One region of the Rhizobium sp. PAMB 3182 genome, then DNA from elsewhere that is predicted to be linked to it. Evidence: riboswitches for the same ligand, from Rfam matches in the RefSeq annotation. Region 1 holds a riboswitch; the other holds the start of a gene.

Region 1 (7,802 bases):
CGGGTAGACGGGGCCCAGAGCAACATAGTCCGGCTTGGCCGAGAGAGCCGTGTCCAGTTCCTCGCCGTCATGGGTGCTGACGCCAAGCTTCAATCCCGCGCGGCGGATCGCATCGAGGTCCGCTTCCGCCAGGTCTTCCTGGCCCAGATGAACGAAGTCGCAGCCTTCCTCGATCGCAAGCTTCCAGTAGTCGTTGACGATCAGCTGGCAGCCATTGGCATCGCAGACCGCCTTCGCGCGGCGGATATGGGCGCGGATTTCGTCCTCCGCCTTGTCCTTGATGCGCAACTGCACGAGCTTGACGCCAAGTGGCACGAGGCGTTCGATCCAGTCGGCGTTGTCGACGATGAGGTAGAAGGGATCGAGCCTCAAGAGAACACCGCCCTGCCGATCACCGGCGTCGAGGGCACCGCCATGGCGCGTGGTTCCAAAAGACCGGCGGCATGGGCCATGGCGCCGGCGTCGATCGCGTCGGCAAAGGCCTTCGCCATGGCGACCGGATCGGCCGCGCCGGCAACCGCCGTGTTCAGCAACACCGCGTCATAGCCGAGTTCCATGACCGCGGCGGCGTGCGACGGCCGGCCAATGCCGGCATCGACAATCAGCGGCACATCCGGGAACCAGGCGCGGAGCGATTTCAGGGCGGCGGGATTGACGGGCCCCTGCGCGGAACCGATCGGCGAAGCCCAGGGCATCAGCACGCGGCAGCCGGCATCGAGCAGCCGCTCTGCAACGACGAGGTCGTCGGTCGTGTAGGGGAACACCTGGAACCCCTCGCCCGACAGGATGCGTGCGGCCTCGACGAGACCGAAGACGTCCGGCTGCAGCGTGTCGTGGTTGCCGATCACCTCCAGCTTGATCCAGTCGGTGGCAAAGAGGTCGCGGGCCATCTTCGCCGTCAGCACCGCTTCCTTGACCGTGTGGCATCCGGCCGTATTCGGCAGCACCTTCACGCCGAGGTCGCGAATGATGTCGAAGAATTGTCCGCCGCGCGCGCCGCCCGCCGTTTCCCGGCGTAGCGAGACGGTGACGATTTCCGTGCGGGAAGCCTTCACCGCCTCGGCCATGATGGCCGGGGACGGATAACGGGCCGTGCCGAGAAGCAGGCGCGAGGAGACCCGCGTTTGATAGAGCGTCAGCATGCTCAACCTCCCTGCATGGGGGACAGGACCTCGATCCGGTCGCCATCGGCAAGCACGCGCTCTCCGCGTTCGCTGCGCGGCACAAGCTCGCCATTGACAGCCGTCGCCAGCCAGTCGCCTTCGTAATCCAATGCTGACAGAAGGGCCGCCAGCGTTTCCGCCGCGATGTCCTGCTCTTCGCCGTTGATCAACAGTTTCATGCCGAAACCTCCATTGCCGGTTGGCTGCTTTCGATCCCCGCTGCCAATGTCTCCGCCAGATACGGCGCCATCAGGAAGCCGTGCCGGTACATGCCGTTTATGGAAAAATGCCGGCCCGCTCCACTGATGCGGGGAATGTTGTCGTCGTAAGCCGGGCGCACGCCGCTGCCCGTCTCGATGAGATCGGCCTCGCCGAAGGCCGGGTGAAGCGCATAGGCCGCATTCAGCAGTTCCATCACCGAGCGGGCCGTGACCGGCCCCTCGCGATCGCTTTCGATCATCGTCGCGCCGACCATGAAGCGATGGCCGGGCTGTGGTGCGACATAGAGCGGTATGCGCGGATGCAGCAGCCGCACCGGACGCGACAGGCTGACCTCCTCGGTCCTCAGATACAGCATTTCGCCGCGCACGCCGCGAAGCCGGCTGGTCGCCCCGATCCGGGCGGCCCCGGTGCAGTCGATCACCCGGTCGAAGCCGCTGTCCGGATAACTGGGGCTTTCGAAACGGAAGATTGCGCCGGATGCACGAAGGCGCTGATAGAGCCCGGCCAAAGCAGCGCGGGGGTCGACATGCGCCTCGCCGGGGAAGAAGAGGCCACGGCGGAACCGTCCGGCCAGCGCCGGTTCCAGCCGGGCGATCTCCTCTTCTCCGACCGGTTCGAAATGGCTGGTCCGGCTGGCAAAGCGATCGAGTTCCGCATTGTCGCGGGGTTGCGCGACAACCAGCGTTCCATTGCGGCCCACCACGTCCGGGACCGCTTGGCCCCACCATTCGAGCGACATGGTTCCGGCCTCGACCACCTGCCGGTCGGCGCTTTCGCCCTCGCACCAGGGCGCGAGCATGCCGCCGGCGAAATGCGAGGCACCAAGGCCGATGGCCGCTTGCTTCTCGGCGATCGTCACGTCATGGCCGCGCCGCACGAGCGCATGCGCCGCCGTGAGGCCGGCAACGCCGGCCCCTTTGATCAGGATACGCATAGTCGCAGCTCCGTCTTTCCCCTCCCCAACCCCTCCCCACGAGGGGGAGGGGCTTTACCGCCGGCGCCTCGCGATAGCAAACTGGCCAGGCGTTGCCGGAAGTTTTCTCCCCCCTTGTGGGGGAGATGGCCGGCAGGCCAGAGGGGGTATCCTCGCGGGGTCATCATTTCACCACCTCATCGACCGGCATGTAGAGGTCGCCGCCCTCGCGGTATTTTGCCGCCATGGCCTCCATGCCCTCCTTCTGCGCTTCGGCACGGATGTCGTGGGAGATGCGCATGGAGCAGAATTTCGGCCCGCACATGGAGCAGAAATGGGCGACCTTGTGGGCCTCCTTCGGCAGCGTTTCGTCATGCATGGAGCGGGCCGTCTCCGGATCCAGCGAGAGGTTGAACTGGTCCTCCCAGCGGAATTCGAAGCGGGCGCGCGACAGCGCATCGTCGCGGATCCTGGCGGCCGGATGGCCCTTGGCGAGATCGGCGGCGTGGGCGGCGATCTTGTAGGTGATGACGCCCGTCTTCACATCGTTTCGGTCGGGCAGGCCCAGATGCTCCTTCGGCGTGACGTAGCAGAGCATCGCCGTTCCGAACCAGCCGATCATAGCCGCGCCGATGCCCGAGGTGATGTGATCGTAGCCGGGCGCGATGTCGGTCGTCAGCGGCCCCAGCGTATAGAACGGCGCCTCGCCGCAGACGGCGAGCTGCTTGTCCATGTTCTCCTTGATCTTGTGCATCGGCACATGGCCGGGGCCTTCGATCATGACCTGGCAATCCTTCGCCCAGGCGATCTGCGTCAGTTCGCCGAGCGTCTCCAGTTCGGCAAACTGCGCGGCATCGTTGGCGTCCGCAATCGAGCCGGGACGCAGGCCGTCGCCGAGCGAGAACGACACGTCATAGGCGCGGCAGATGTCGCAGATTTCCTCGAAATGCTCGTAGAGGAAGCTTTCCCTGTGATGATGCAGACACCACTTGGCCATGATCGAGCCGCCGCGCGACACGATGCCGGTGACGCGGTTGACGGTGAGCGGGATATAGGACAGCCGGACGCCGGCATGGATGGTGAAATAGTCGACACCCTGCTCCGCCTGCTCGATCAGCGTGTCGCGGAAAACCTCCCAGGTCAGATCCTCGGCAATGCCGCCGACCTTTTCCAGCGCCTGGTAGAGCGGCACCGTTCCGATCGGAACCGGCGAGTTGCGGATGATCCATTCGCGGATGTTGTGGATGTTGCGCCCGGTCGACAGATCCATGACCGTGTCGGCGCCCCAGCGGGTCGCCCAGACCATCTTCTCGACCTCTTCGGCCATGGACGAGGTGACGGCAGAATTGCCGATATTGGCATTGATCTTCACCAGGAAGTTCCGGCCGATGATCATCGGCTCGGCTTCCGGATGGTTGATGTTGGACGGAATGACGGCGCGGCCACGGGCGACTTCCTCGCGGACGAATTCCGCCGTGACGAAATCCGGGATCGCCGCGCCGAAGCTCTCGCCATCGCGGGCGAGCTGTTCCTTCAGCGCCTTGCGGCCAAGGTTTTCGCGGATGGCGATGAACTCCATTTCCGGCGTGACGATGCCGGCGCGGGCATAGGCGATCTGGGTGACGGCCCTGCCGTCCTTTGCCCGGCGCGGCGTCTGCAGGTTGGGAAACTCCGGCGTCAGGCGTTCGCCGGTGGCAAAGCCGTTATCCTCCGGCTTGACAATACGGCCTTCGTATTCCTCCGTGTCGCCGCGGGCGGTTACCCAGTCGGCGCGCAGGCGCGGCAGGCCCTTTTCGATATCGATCACTTGCGCCGGGTCCGTATAGGGACCTGAGGAATCATAGACCGTGACCGGCGGTTCGCCGGCGGTCGGATGGACGGCGATCTCACGCATCGGCACACGGATATGCGGATGGATTTCGCCCGGCTTGTAGACCTTGGTGGACGCGGGCAGCGGTCCCTTGGTGATGTCGGGGGTGATATTCTTGGCGGCAATGTTCATTTGAGGCTCCAATGTTTCAAGTTGGAGACCCAGTTCGAAGCCGGAATGATGGTAAGACGCCAGCGACGTCCCGGATTTCGGGTTTCGTCGCATCTGCAGCGCTAGCACCGTCCCTACGCCAGTATGAACTGGATCAGGTTCAACGGGTCACTGCGCTGCTTTCAAGAAAGCCCAGCAGAATCTCAGCCCCTTGCGGGACCCCCCTGGTGAATGCGCCAAGGGTAGGAGCGAAATGCCGCCGGCGTCAAGAGGCTTGGTGCCGGCGGCGCAATATGTCAGATTTGCCCGACCGGCATGGCGAAGGGCCGGATGGTAATGCCTTCGGCCGTCAGTGCCTCGCGGAGTGCCCGCGCCATCGCGACCGCACCCGGCGTGTCGCCATGCACGCAGACCGTCGCTGCCTCGACCGGCAGCTTCGTGCCCGCCGTCGTCACGATCTGGCCATCGCGCACCATGGAGAGCACGTGATCGGCGCTTTGATTGGGGTCGTGGATCACCGAGCCTTCCATCTTGCGGGAGCTCAGGCGTCCCTCGGGCGTATAGGTCCGGTCGGCGAAGACCTCGCAGACCACCGGCAGGCCGGCCTTTTCCGCCGCTGCCGTCATCTCCGAATAGGGCAGGCAGACGAAGACGAGCGCCGGGTCGACCGCCTTGACGGCACGCACGCAAATGGCCGCGAGATCCGGATCCTCCGCCGCCATATTGTTGAGCGCGCCATGGGTCTTCACATGGGTGATCGGCCAGCCGAGCGCGCGGGCCATGCCCTGGATCGCGGCGATCTGGTAGATGAGCTGTGCTTCGAGATCGGCGGGGCTGTCGCCGACGATCCGCCGCCGGCCGAAGCCGTAGAGGTCCATGAAGGAGGGATGCGCGCCGATGGCGACACCACGCGCCTTGGCGGCGAGGATCGTGTCGCGCATCACGGCCGGATCACCGGCATGGAAGCCGCAAGCGACGTTTGCCGTGGTGACGATGTCGAGCATCGCCTTGTCGTCACCCATCTGGTAGGCGCCGAAGCTTTCGCCCATGTCCGAGTTGAGATCCACCGTCGCGACCATGCCGAAAACTCCTTGCCGAACCATGCCTCCAAGCCATTTGAAGCCTATCCGGCTCCGGCAATCAACACGCTTCAGCGTCTTGCGGCGTTGCCGGTCGTAGCGGATGGTCTGTAGGACCTGATAAAGTCACGGTGCGACTGCTCCACCTGTTCGGCTATGAACTGGATGACCGTCTGTACACGGGCGGATTCGCGCGAATCCTCGTGGGCAATCAGCCAGAAGGTGCGCCGCAGTTCGACCACGTCCGGCAGCACGGGCACCAGCGACGGCAGGTCGCCGGCTATGAAATCCGGCAGGATGCAGAGCCCCGTCCCGGCCTCCGTCGCCTTCAGCTGGGCGATGAGATTGGTGCTCGACAGCCGGGCCGAGAGATTTTCGCCGACCGCGTAGAGATATTCGAGCTCCGGCGTGTAGATCAGCTCTGGGATATAGCCGATCAGCAGATGGCGGACGAATTCCTCCTTGCGGGTGATCGGGCCGTGGCGGCGCAGATAATCCTTCGACGCGTAGAGATGCAGCGTGTAATCCACAAGCTTGCGGGAAAAGAGCCGGCCGCGCTCGGGCCGCGACAGGCTGATGGCGATGTCCGCCTCGCGCTTGGACAGGTTGAAGACGCGCGGCATCGCCACGATCTGCAATTCGAGCTCGGGATTGCGCGCGGCAAGCTCGCCGATGCGCGGCGCCAGGAAGAAACTGCCAAATCCGTCGGGCGCGCCGATGCGCACCGCGCCGCTCAACGAAAAGCGCTCCCCGGCAATATCGTTCTGGATGTGGGCCGCCGTGCTTTCGATGTCCTCGGCGTGCTTGAGCAGGCGCTCGCCGATGTCGGTGAGCGTGTATCCGCGCGGCGAGCGGGTGAAGAGCGCGGCGCCCAGCTTTTCCTCCAGCGCGCGTACGCGACGGCTTACGGTGGCGTGATCCGTCCCCATCCGGCCGGCGGCGGCGGTGAGCCGTCCGGTGCGTGCAACGGAGAGAAAATAGCGTAAGTCGTCCCAATCAAAGAGCATGATATGAGCATAATCGCACAATGGTATGGCGATCAAGCCCGTAGCCTTGCAGAAGCAATCGCATATATGAATTGCGATATGGAGTGTGCGGCACAGACGGCGGGATGGGAGCACCGCGGCGGTGAAACAGCACAAACCGGAATGCGAACGGGAGGAGGAACCCATGACGCACGAGGCTTTCAAATGGCCAGAGTAGCGTTTGTCGGGCTCGGCAACATGGGCTTGCCGATGGCGATCAATCTCGCCAAGGCCGGCCACGACCTTTACGTCTACGATGCGGTACCCGAAGCGCTTTCAAATGCGACGGCCGAAGGCATGCATCCCGCAGGCAGCGCCGCGGAGGCCGCAGCCGGTGCGGACTTCATCATCACCATGCTGCCCAATGGGCCGATCGCGCTCAAGGTCTTCGGCGAAATCGTACCGGCCGCCGACAAGGGTGCCGTGATCATCGATTGCTCGACGATCGATGTCGGCAGTGCCCGGGAGGCGCATCGCATGGCTGAAAATGCCGGGCTGATGCCGCTCGATGCGCCGGTTTCCGGCGGAACGTCTGGTGCTGCGGCCGGAACGCTCACCTTCATGGTCGGCGGTTCGAAGGCGGCTTTCGACAAGGCCCTGCCCATACTGAACGTCATGGGCGGCAAGGTTGTCCATTGCGGCGACGGCGGCGCCGGACAGGCGGCCAAGATCTGCAACAACATGCTCCTCGGCATTTCCATGATCGGCGCCTGTGAAGCCTTCGCGCTTGCGGAAAAGCTCGGCCTGTCGGCCCAGGCGGCCTTCGACGTGATCTCGACGTCGTCGGGGTCCTGCTGGTCGGTCAACACCTATTGCCCGGTTCCGGGCGTCGGCCCCAAGTCGCCGGCCGACAACGGCTACAAGCCGGGCTTTGCCGCGGACCTGATGACCAAGGACCTCGGTCTGTCCCAGCAGGCTGCCGAAGACGTTCACCAGGCAACCCCGATGGGCGCGCACGCTTTGTCGCTCTACCGGGAGTTTCTGGACAATAATGGGTCAGGCCGGGATTTTTCGGCTATGATCGAATATCTGAGGTCCATCCGGCGCGATCAGGCCTGAGGAGGACACGCGGAGGGGAATTACGGAACGCTGCGAGCCGAGGGAGAGAATGGCTCGAGGGTTTCGACTTGCATGATCCGGTCAATTTCCGGGAGAGATACGGGCGTCGCGGGTGCCTGCCGATCCCTTCCGGAGCCAGAACCACGAAGAACGCCGGATGATCTTCAAAATCCCGCATGAACCGAAAGGGAGGAACTATGAAGTCGTTTTTTTATGGAAGCGTAAGTGCAGCAGCCCTGCTGATGGCCGCCAACGGCGCCATGGCCGAAGGCATTTCCGATGACGTCGTGAGGATCGGCGTGCTCGGCGACATGTCCGGCGTCTATTCGACCGGCTTCAGCGGCGACGGCGCCGTCGCCG
Region 2 (7,802 bases), 330 kb from region 1:
GGCGACCACCTGGCTGGCGATCACCTCAGCCTCTTCGCGTTTCTGCCGCTCGATGCCGTGATTGGCGGTCACATGCGCCATTTCATGCGCCAGCACGGCCGCCACTTCCGACGCGTCATCGGCAAGCGCCAGCAGGCCGCGTGTGACATAGAGATAGCCGCCCGGCAGAGCGAAGGCGTTGATCGCGGGCGAATCGAGAATGGTGATGCGGTAGGACTGCTGCGGATTTTCGGAGACGGCGGTCAGCGATCCGGCGATCCGGGCGACAAGCCGTTCCGTTTTCTCGTCCTTGTATTCGCCGCCGTAGCTCGCGACGATGCGCGGATGCTCGCGCGCGCCCATCTGCGCACGCGGGTCGTCCTTCTGGACTTCCTCGACGATCTGCGGATTGGAGGAGGGCGCGACATTGGCTTCGTAGGTCTGGTCAAGAAGCGACTGGCAGCCCGAAAGGGCGAGCGTCACCACGAGCACGGACAGACGGCCCGCACGCTTGATGTCCACAAACGCAGGTTCCATCGCCCGAGCAGCGAAGGCCTTGAACCTCGGCTGACGTTCCCTCGTAAGCAGTTCCGCAGTCTCCCTGTTCACGCCGCGCGACAACGCATTGGCGAATCTCTCAAAACCCGTCAGCCTTCACAGGTCCGATCGCCCACCCTCTATCCGATTTCCCGGCGATTTGCCTAGAGGATCGCAATCATTCCGCTCAACCGTTGCAAAGCTGCAAGCGTCAGGGACCTGATCGGCTTGCCATCGGGTGGCGTCCAAATTGTGGCGATGCCGGTTTCAGCCGCAATTATACCGGTACGACGGGTTTCACGCGACCCAGCCGACCTTCAACAATAGGAACGATTGCGTGTGCGATCTGTTCCAGCTCGGCACGATCATGGCTGATCATCAGCACGGTCTTTCCGGTTTCCGCCTGCAGATCCTTAAGAAGATCCGCCATGGCGCGGCGCAGGTCCGGGTCGAGCGCGGCAAAGGGTTCGTCGAGGAGCAGGTAGGGCCTGTCGCGCACGAGCGCCCGGGCAAACGCGACGCGCTGGCGTTCCCCGCCCGAAAGCGAACCGGGCAATCTTTTCTGAAAACCCGACAATCCGACCCGCGCAAGCGCGTCGCCGACCCGTTCGCGGTCACCCTGCGTCAGCCGCATCGACGGGCTGATGCCGAGGCCGACATTGGTGAAAAGGTCGAGATGGGCGAACAGGTTGTTGTCCTGGAAGATCAACGAGACCGGGCGCTCGGCCGGTGCCAGTTCTGTCACGTCGCGACCGCCCAGCCAGATCTGGCCCGACTGCGGCGCCTCGAAGCCGGAAATCAGATTGAAGAGCGTCGACTTGCCGGCGCCGGAGGCCCCGGTGACCGCCGTGATCCGGCCGGCGGGAAACTCGCCGTCGAACAGGAAATCGCGGTTCCCCAGGGTAAGCCGCACATCCGCGAGACGGATATCGTTGACTTCAGTCCTATCCATCCCGGCTCTCCTTTTCCGCACCCTGGCCGACCGTACCGGCAACCGTCAATGCCAGGCAAACGATGCCGAGCAGCAGCGCCAGCCCGTCCGCATCGGCGGTGCGATAGCTGCCGAGCCGGCTGAACAGCAGCCAGGGCAGCGTCATGAAGCCGTCCGAGCCGAACAGCGCCACCGCGCCGAGGTCACCGAGCGACAGCGCCATTGCGAAGGACAGCGCCATGAGAAGCGCCTTGCGCAGCAGAGGCCAGTCGACCAGCCGCAGTTTCGACAGGCCGGACATGCCGAGGCTGGCGCTGAGCCGTGCCGTCCGCTGGCGGTGGACCTCGACCGCCGGATGGAGGATGCGCACCACGAACGGCAAGGCCATCACCGTGTTGATCAAGAGGACGAGATAGGGTGCCGCCGACGTGGTGATGCCTACCGACCGCAGGACGAGAAACCAGCCGGTGCCGAGCACGACCGGCGGCACCAGCAGGACGAGTGACGAGGAGGACCCGATCGCCGTTGAGAAGGCTCTGGCGACAAGCGTTCCGCCACCGTCGGTCTCCAGTTGTGCGCGCACGAGCGCCATGCCAATCAGCACCGCGAACAGACCGGAGAAGAAGGCGATCGTCAGGCTGGTCCCTGTTGCCTGCCAGAAGACGGGTTCGCTCAAAAGCCGGACGAGATCGGCACGCATTCCGGCAGCGGCGACCATGGCCAGCGGCGACAATACGAAAGCGGTCGCGACGGCAATGATCGCACCGTCGGCAGCTTTTGCAGCAAGCGGCCGGGCATCCGGCCGGCGGGCGGTTCGACCGGTCGTCGTTCCGTGGTCCTCCGGCACCGGCAGAAACGCCATCAGCGACAGGAGAATGGCAGTAATGACGATCTGGATGACGGCCAACGAAACGGCTCGGCCGGGATCGAAATCGAAACGCAGCGCCTGATAGATCGCCACCTCCACCGTCGTCGATGCCGGTCCGCCGCCAAGTACCAGCACCAGCGTAAAGGAGGTGGCGCACAGCATGAAGATCAGCCCCGCGACACCGGGCAGGTGCCGGCGCATGACCGGCCACTCGACGAAGCGGAAAATGCTCCCGGACCGCATGCCGAGCTGCGCCGACAGGAGCCAGTATTCGTTCGGCACGCGATCGAGACCGGCGACCAGATAGCGCACGGCGAGCGGCATGTTGAAGAAGACATGGGCGAGCAGGATGCCGGACAGTCCGTAGATGTTTACGGGACTGTCGAGGCCAAGACCAAGGAGAGCCTTGTTCAGCATACCCTGCCGGCCCCAGAGACCGAGCAGGCCAAGAGCGCCGATCAGCACGGGCAGACCCATCGGCACGGCCATCAGCCGCAGCACCCAGACACGGCCCGGAAACTGTCTTTGACGTGCGAGCGCGCGTGCCACGGGGATGGCGAACAGGATGGAAAGAGCCGTCGAGAGCCCGGCCTGCCACAGCGTGAAGACCAGCACGCGCCGGATATACGGATCGGCAAGCGGCGATATCGACAGACCCGATCCGCCATAGCTCAGGAGCGAGACGATCGCCACGCCGACGAACAGGCAGAGGCAGGCGAGGCCCATGGCCCCGCCGACAATCGCGCCTCGTCTGTCCCGGCCGGCAATCTGCATCGAAGCGTCAGTTGACCGCCATCGCCGCCAGCCACTCGTCGATCCATGCCTTGCGGTTCTTCTCGACCGTGTCCGGGTCCATCAGGAAGGTCTTGTCCGGATGGACGAGCGTGTCGAAGGCGGCCGGAAGCGGCGCGGAGGTCGGGGCTGCCGGCATCATCCAGTTGGTTTCCGGAATGATGTCCTGGAAGGTCGGGCTCACCATGAAGGTCAGGAACTGCCGAGCGAGATCCTTGTCGGCCGCCGTCTTGGTCACACCCGCGACCTCGATCTGGATGTAATGGCCTTCGGAGAAGCTTGCCGCCTGGTAGCGGTTCTCGTTCTCGGCGATCATGTGATAGGCCGGAGAAGTGGTGTAGGACAGCACCATCGGCGCCTCACCCTTGGTGAACAGGCTATAGGCTTCCGACCAGCCCGGCGTCACCGTCAGTACCCGATCCTTGAGCTTGCCCCATGCCTCCGGCGCCTTGTCGCCGTAGATCGACTTCACCCAGAGAAGCAGGCCGAGGCCCGGCGTCGACGTACGCGGATCCTCGATGACGATCTTCTGCGACGGATCGCCCTCGATCAGGTCCTTCATGCTTTTCGGCGGTTCGGCCATCGACTTGGTGTCGTAGACGACGGCGAAATGGCCGTAGTCATAGGGCACGAAGACATCGTCGGAGAAACCGCCCGGAACCGAAACCTTGGACGTGTCCACCTCCGCCGGCACGAAAAGCCCGGTCGACTTCGCTTCGGCAATGAGGTTCGTGTCGAGCCCGAGCACGACGTCGGCCTTGGTGCCTTCGCCTTCCAGCTTCAGCCGCGTCAGCAGCGCAACGCCGTCCTCGACGCCGACGAAATTGACCGTGCAGGCGCAGGTCTTTTCGAAGGCTTCCTTGACCTTGGGACCCGGGCCCCAGTCGGCAATGAAGCTTTCGTAGGTGTAGACGGTCAGCACCTTGTCCGCGGCAGATGCCGGCAGAACGAATGATAGGGCCGCAACGGCCATGATGAGCGAAATCGTCAGTCTGCGCATCAGGCGCCTCCTTATGTTTTACATGTTGGGATAGCGCGCTGATGAGATGCGTCTAATCCCTCCGCCGGTGTTAGCCGGATCAGGTTCTGCGGGTTGGCCTCAGGCCTCTCAGCGCCATTCCAGCATCGTGGAAGGTGCACCCCGTTAGATCTGCCGCGAGATTTACTGTGCCGGCGGCTTTATGACAAGGAAATTCGACGATTGTCGCCGCCGGTTTCCCTTTCCATTGCCGGCGATTTTGCGCTATTGCGCTTGTCCCATGACGCTCTTCACCATTCTTCTCGGCGGCGACCTGGCCGTAACCCCGCGGCTTGAGGCGGCCTCGGCCGGCGCGCGCTACATTGCCGCCGACGGCGGCATGCGACACGCCCGTGCGCTCGGCGTCACGCCCGAGCTCTGGGTTGGTGATTTCGATTCCTCCACCGAGAGCCTGAAGAAGAACTGGCCGGACGTTGAACGCCGCGATTTTCCGCCAGCGAAAGCGGCGACCGATGGCGAACTCGCGGTGCAGGTGGCGCTCGAACGCGGCGCGACCGCGCTCATTCTTGCCGGCGCGCTGGGCGGCGAGCGCTCGGATCATGCGCTGATGCATCTGCTGCATGCCAGCCACCTGGCCGAGAGCGGCCTCGACGTGCTGCTGACGTCAGGGATCGAAGAGGCCTATCCGCTGCTTCCGGGCGACCGGGAAATCGATCTGCCGCGCGGCAGCCTCTTCTCCGTGCTCGGACTGACGGCGCTCACCGGCCTGACGCTTGCCAATGTCCGCTATCCGCTGCAGGCCTTTGCCTTGCCGTTCGGATCGACGCGGACGATTTCCAATGTGGCGGAAGGCCCCGTGCGCCTGTCACTCAAATCGGGCCGGGGCATTTTCCTCGCCCGCCCCTATGACATGACAGGAGCCTGACCTTTGGCGCCCCCCATTCTCAAACTCGACGACATTCACTTGAGCTTCGGCGGCGCGCCGCTTCTCGATGGCGCCGGCCTGCAGGTCGAGCCCGGCGATCGCATCTGCCTTGTCGGCCGCAACGGCTCGGGCAAGTCGACGCTCCTGAAGATTGCCGCCGGTCTTGCCGAAGCGCAGTCGGGCGAAGTCTTCCGTCACCCGTCCGCCACCATCCGCTATCTGGAGCAGTCACCCGATTTCGGGGATTTCGCCACCGTTCAGGCCTATGCAGAGGCCGGCCTCGGCCCCGGTGACGACCCCTACCGCGTCACCTACCTTCTGTCGCATCTCGGATTGACCGGCGAGGAGCATCCCTCGACGCTGTCGGGCGGAGAAGCCCGCCGTGCGGCGCTCGCCCGCGTCATGGCGCCCGAGCCGGATATCCTGCTCTTGGACGAGCCGACCAACCATCTCGACCTCACCACCATCGAATGGCTGGAAGGCGAACTGAACGGGAGCCGCAGCGCGCTCGTCGTCATCTCGCACGACCGGCGCTTCCTCGAAAAGGTCTCCAACGCCACCGTCTGGCTCGACCGCGGCACTTCGCGCCGTCTCGACCGGGGCTTCGCCTTCTTCGAGGAATGGCGCGACAAGGTGCTGGAAGAGGAAGAGCTCGAGCAACACAAGCTCGGCCGCGCCATCGAGCGCGAGGAACACTGGCTGCGTTACGGCGTGACCGCACGGCGCAAGCGCAACGTCCGCCGGCTCGGCGAACTGCACGCCATGCGCGCCGAGCATCGTTCGCATCGCGGCCCGCAGGGCACGGTGCAGGCAACGGCGGTCGAGGCGCGTGAATCCGGCAAGCTCGTCGTCGAGGCGGAAAAGATCACCAAGAGCTTTGGCGACAGGACGATCGTCCAGCCGTTTTCGACCCGCGTCCATCGCGGCGACCGCATCGGCCTCGTCGGCCCCAACGGCGCCGGCAAGACGACGTTGCTGAAGATGCTGACCGGCCAACTGGCGCCCGACAGCGGCACAATCAAGCTCGGCACCAATCTGGAAATCGCCACGCTCGACCAGAAGCGCGAGGACCTGAACCTCGAGGACACGCTCGCCCACTACCTGACCGATGGCCGCGGCGAGAACCTGCTCGTCAACGGCGAGCAGAAGCATGTGACCGGTTACATGAAGGACTTCCTGTTCCAGCCGGAACAGGCGAGGACGCCTATCCGCAATCTCTCGGGTGGCGAACGGGCGCGGCTGATGCTCGCCCGCATTCTGGCACGGCCGTCCAACCTGCTGATCCTCGACGAGCCGACCAACGATCTCGACATCGAGACGCTCGACCTTTTGCAGGAGATCGTTTCCGGTTTCGCGGGAACTGTCATCCTTGTCAGCCACGATCGTGATTTCCTCGACCGCACCGTGACCTCGACCATCGTTCCCGCCAATATCGAGGCGCCGGATGGACGCTGGATCGAATATGCCGGCGGCTATTCCGACATGCTCGCCCAGCGCAGGGGCGCCGAGCAGGAACGGAAGAAGGCGGAAAAGGCAGCCGAGAAGCCGAAGAGCGATCAGCAGGCGAAGCCGGCCGCCGACAAGAACAAGGGCAAGCTCTCCTACAAGCAGAAGTTCGCACTCGAAAACCTGCCGAAACAGATGGAAGAGGCCGAAGCCAAGGCGGCGAAGATCGAGGAGAAGATGGCGGACCCGAACCTCTTTACCAAGGACCCCGCCGGCTTCAACAAGCTTGCCGCCGAACTCGAGGCCCTTCGCGCGAAGATCACCGCCATGGAGGAAGAGTGGCTGGAGCTGGAAATGCTGCGTGAGGAGATGGAAGGCTGAGCACGAGTTTCCGCCTCTACTTCGCCTACGGGTCGAACATGCTGCCGGCGCGGCTTTCCGCGCGCTGCCCGAGCGCCCGGGTCGTTGGCATCGGCTCGATAGCCGGCTATGCGCTGGACTATTCCAAGCGCGGCCGGGACGGGTCGGGCAAGGCGACGATCGTTCCGGCGGAACCGGCGGACCGGGTCCACGGCGTGCTTTACCGGCTTCTGGCCGATGATATCGTGCTGCTGGACGAATTCGAAGGACATCGGCGCGGCTATGACCGACTGGACGAAGTGCCGGTCGAGCAGGCAGGCGCCTCAGACGTGCGGACAGCCTGCACCTACATCGCCGAAGATGGCGCCCGCGATGCGGACCTTCTCCCCTTCGACTGGTACCGCGCCCTCGTCATCGCCGGCGCCGTCGAAAACGGCCTGCCTCGCCCTTACACCGAAAGCACCCTCGTCGTTACCGCCGTAGCCGACCTCAACGAGCGCCGGCAATCGCAGCTGGAAGCGCTTCGGCTGCTGAAGGACGGCGGCCATGCCGGCCTTCTGGAGCCACTGGCCGCAACCCGCTTCGCGGCGGCCCATCTGCGCGGCTAGGTCGACGCCGGTCGAACTTGGCGGCTATCCATCGCCTTCGCGAGGGGTTAAGCATCCGATCATGTCGACCAACATCATCATGATCCTCACCGCCGCAATCGCGGCGATCATCCTCTTCCGGCCGACGCTGCTCGCTTCGCCGACATGGCGGGCGACGGTGACACCGCTTGCCTCGATCATCGGCTCCGGTTTCCTCGTGGCCGGTCCCGTCCTTGCCCATGTCGCCGGCAACTGGGCCTGGGCGGCCATGCTGTTCCTCTGCGTTGCCGCCTACATGTTCGGGGCGGCGATCCGCTACAACATCGCGCATGTGGAAGAGATGGTCGAGGCCGGTGAGACGGGGCCGATCCTGTTTCTCGAACGCGCCTCCGATCTGG

What was found. A riboswitch is a leader RNA that binds a small molecule or an ion and turns the genes downstream of it on or off. The one in region 1 is predicted to bind thiamine pyrophosphate.
Region 2: another riboswitch for thiamine pyrophosphate. It lies ahead of thiB (thiamine ABC transporter substrate binding subunit); the one in region 1 lies ahead of thiC (phosphomethylpyrimidine synthase ThiC).

The regions. Positions count from the first base shown of each region.
Region 1 covers NZ_CM128607.1:1,980,670-1,988,471, forward strand. The annotation lists gene ACU5AZ_RS09860 (thiamine phosphate synthase) at 1-372, opposite strand, end outside; gene ACU5AZ_RS09865 (thiazole synthase) at 369-1,142, opposite strand; gene thiS (sulfur carrier protein ThiS) at 1,145-1,342, opposite strand; gene thiO (glycine oxidase ThiO) at 1,339-2,319, opposite strand; gene thiC (phosphomethylpyrimidine synthase ThiC) at 2,483-4,300, opposite strand; TPP riboswitch at 4,393-4,515, opposite strand; gene ACU5AZ_RS09885 (LamB/YcsF family protein) at 4,576-5,358, opposite strand; gene ACU5AZ_RS09890 (LysR family transcriptional regulator) at 5,430-6,365, opposite strand; gene mmsB (3-hydroxyisobutyrate dehydrogenase) at 6,549-7,442, shown strand; gene ACU5AZ_RS09900 (ABC transporter substrate-binding protein) at 7,640-7,802, shown strand, end outside.
Region 2 covers NZ_CM128607.1:2,312,837-2,320,638, reverse strand. The annotation lists gene ACU5AZ_RS11280 (M48 family metalloprotease) at 1-501, opposite strand, end outside; gene ACU5AZ_RS11275 (thiamine ABC transporter ATP-binding protein) at 794-1,468, opposite strand; gene thiP (thiamine/thiamine pyrophosphate ABC transporter permease) at 1,461-3,089, opposite strand; gene thiB (thiamine ABC transporter substrate binding subunit) at 3,097-4,080, opposite strand; TPP riboswitch at 4,147-4,261, opposite strand; gene ACU5AZ_RS11260 (thiamine diphosphokinase) at 4,367-5,011, shown strand; gene ACU5AZ_RS11255 (ABC-F family ATP-binding cassette domain-containing protein) at 5,015-6,838, shown strand; gene ACU5AZ_RS11250 (gamma-glutamylcyclotransferase family protein) at 6,835-7,425, shown strand; gene ACU5AZ_RS11245 (hypothetical protein) at 7,487-7,802, shown strand, end outside.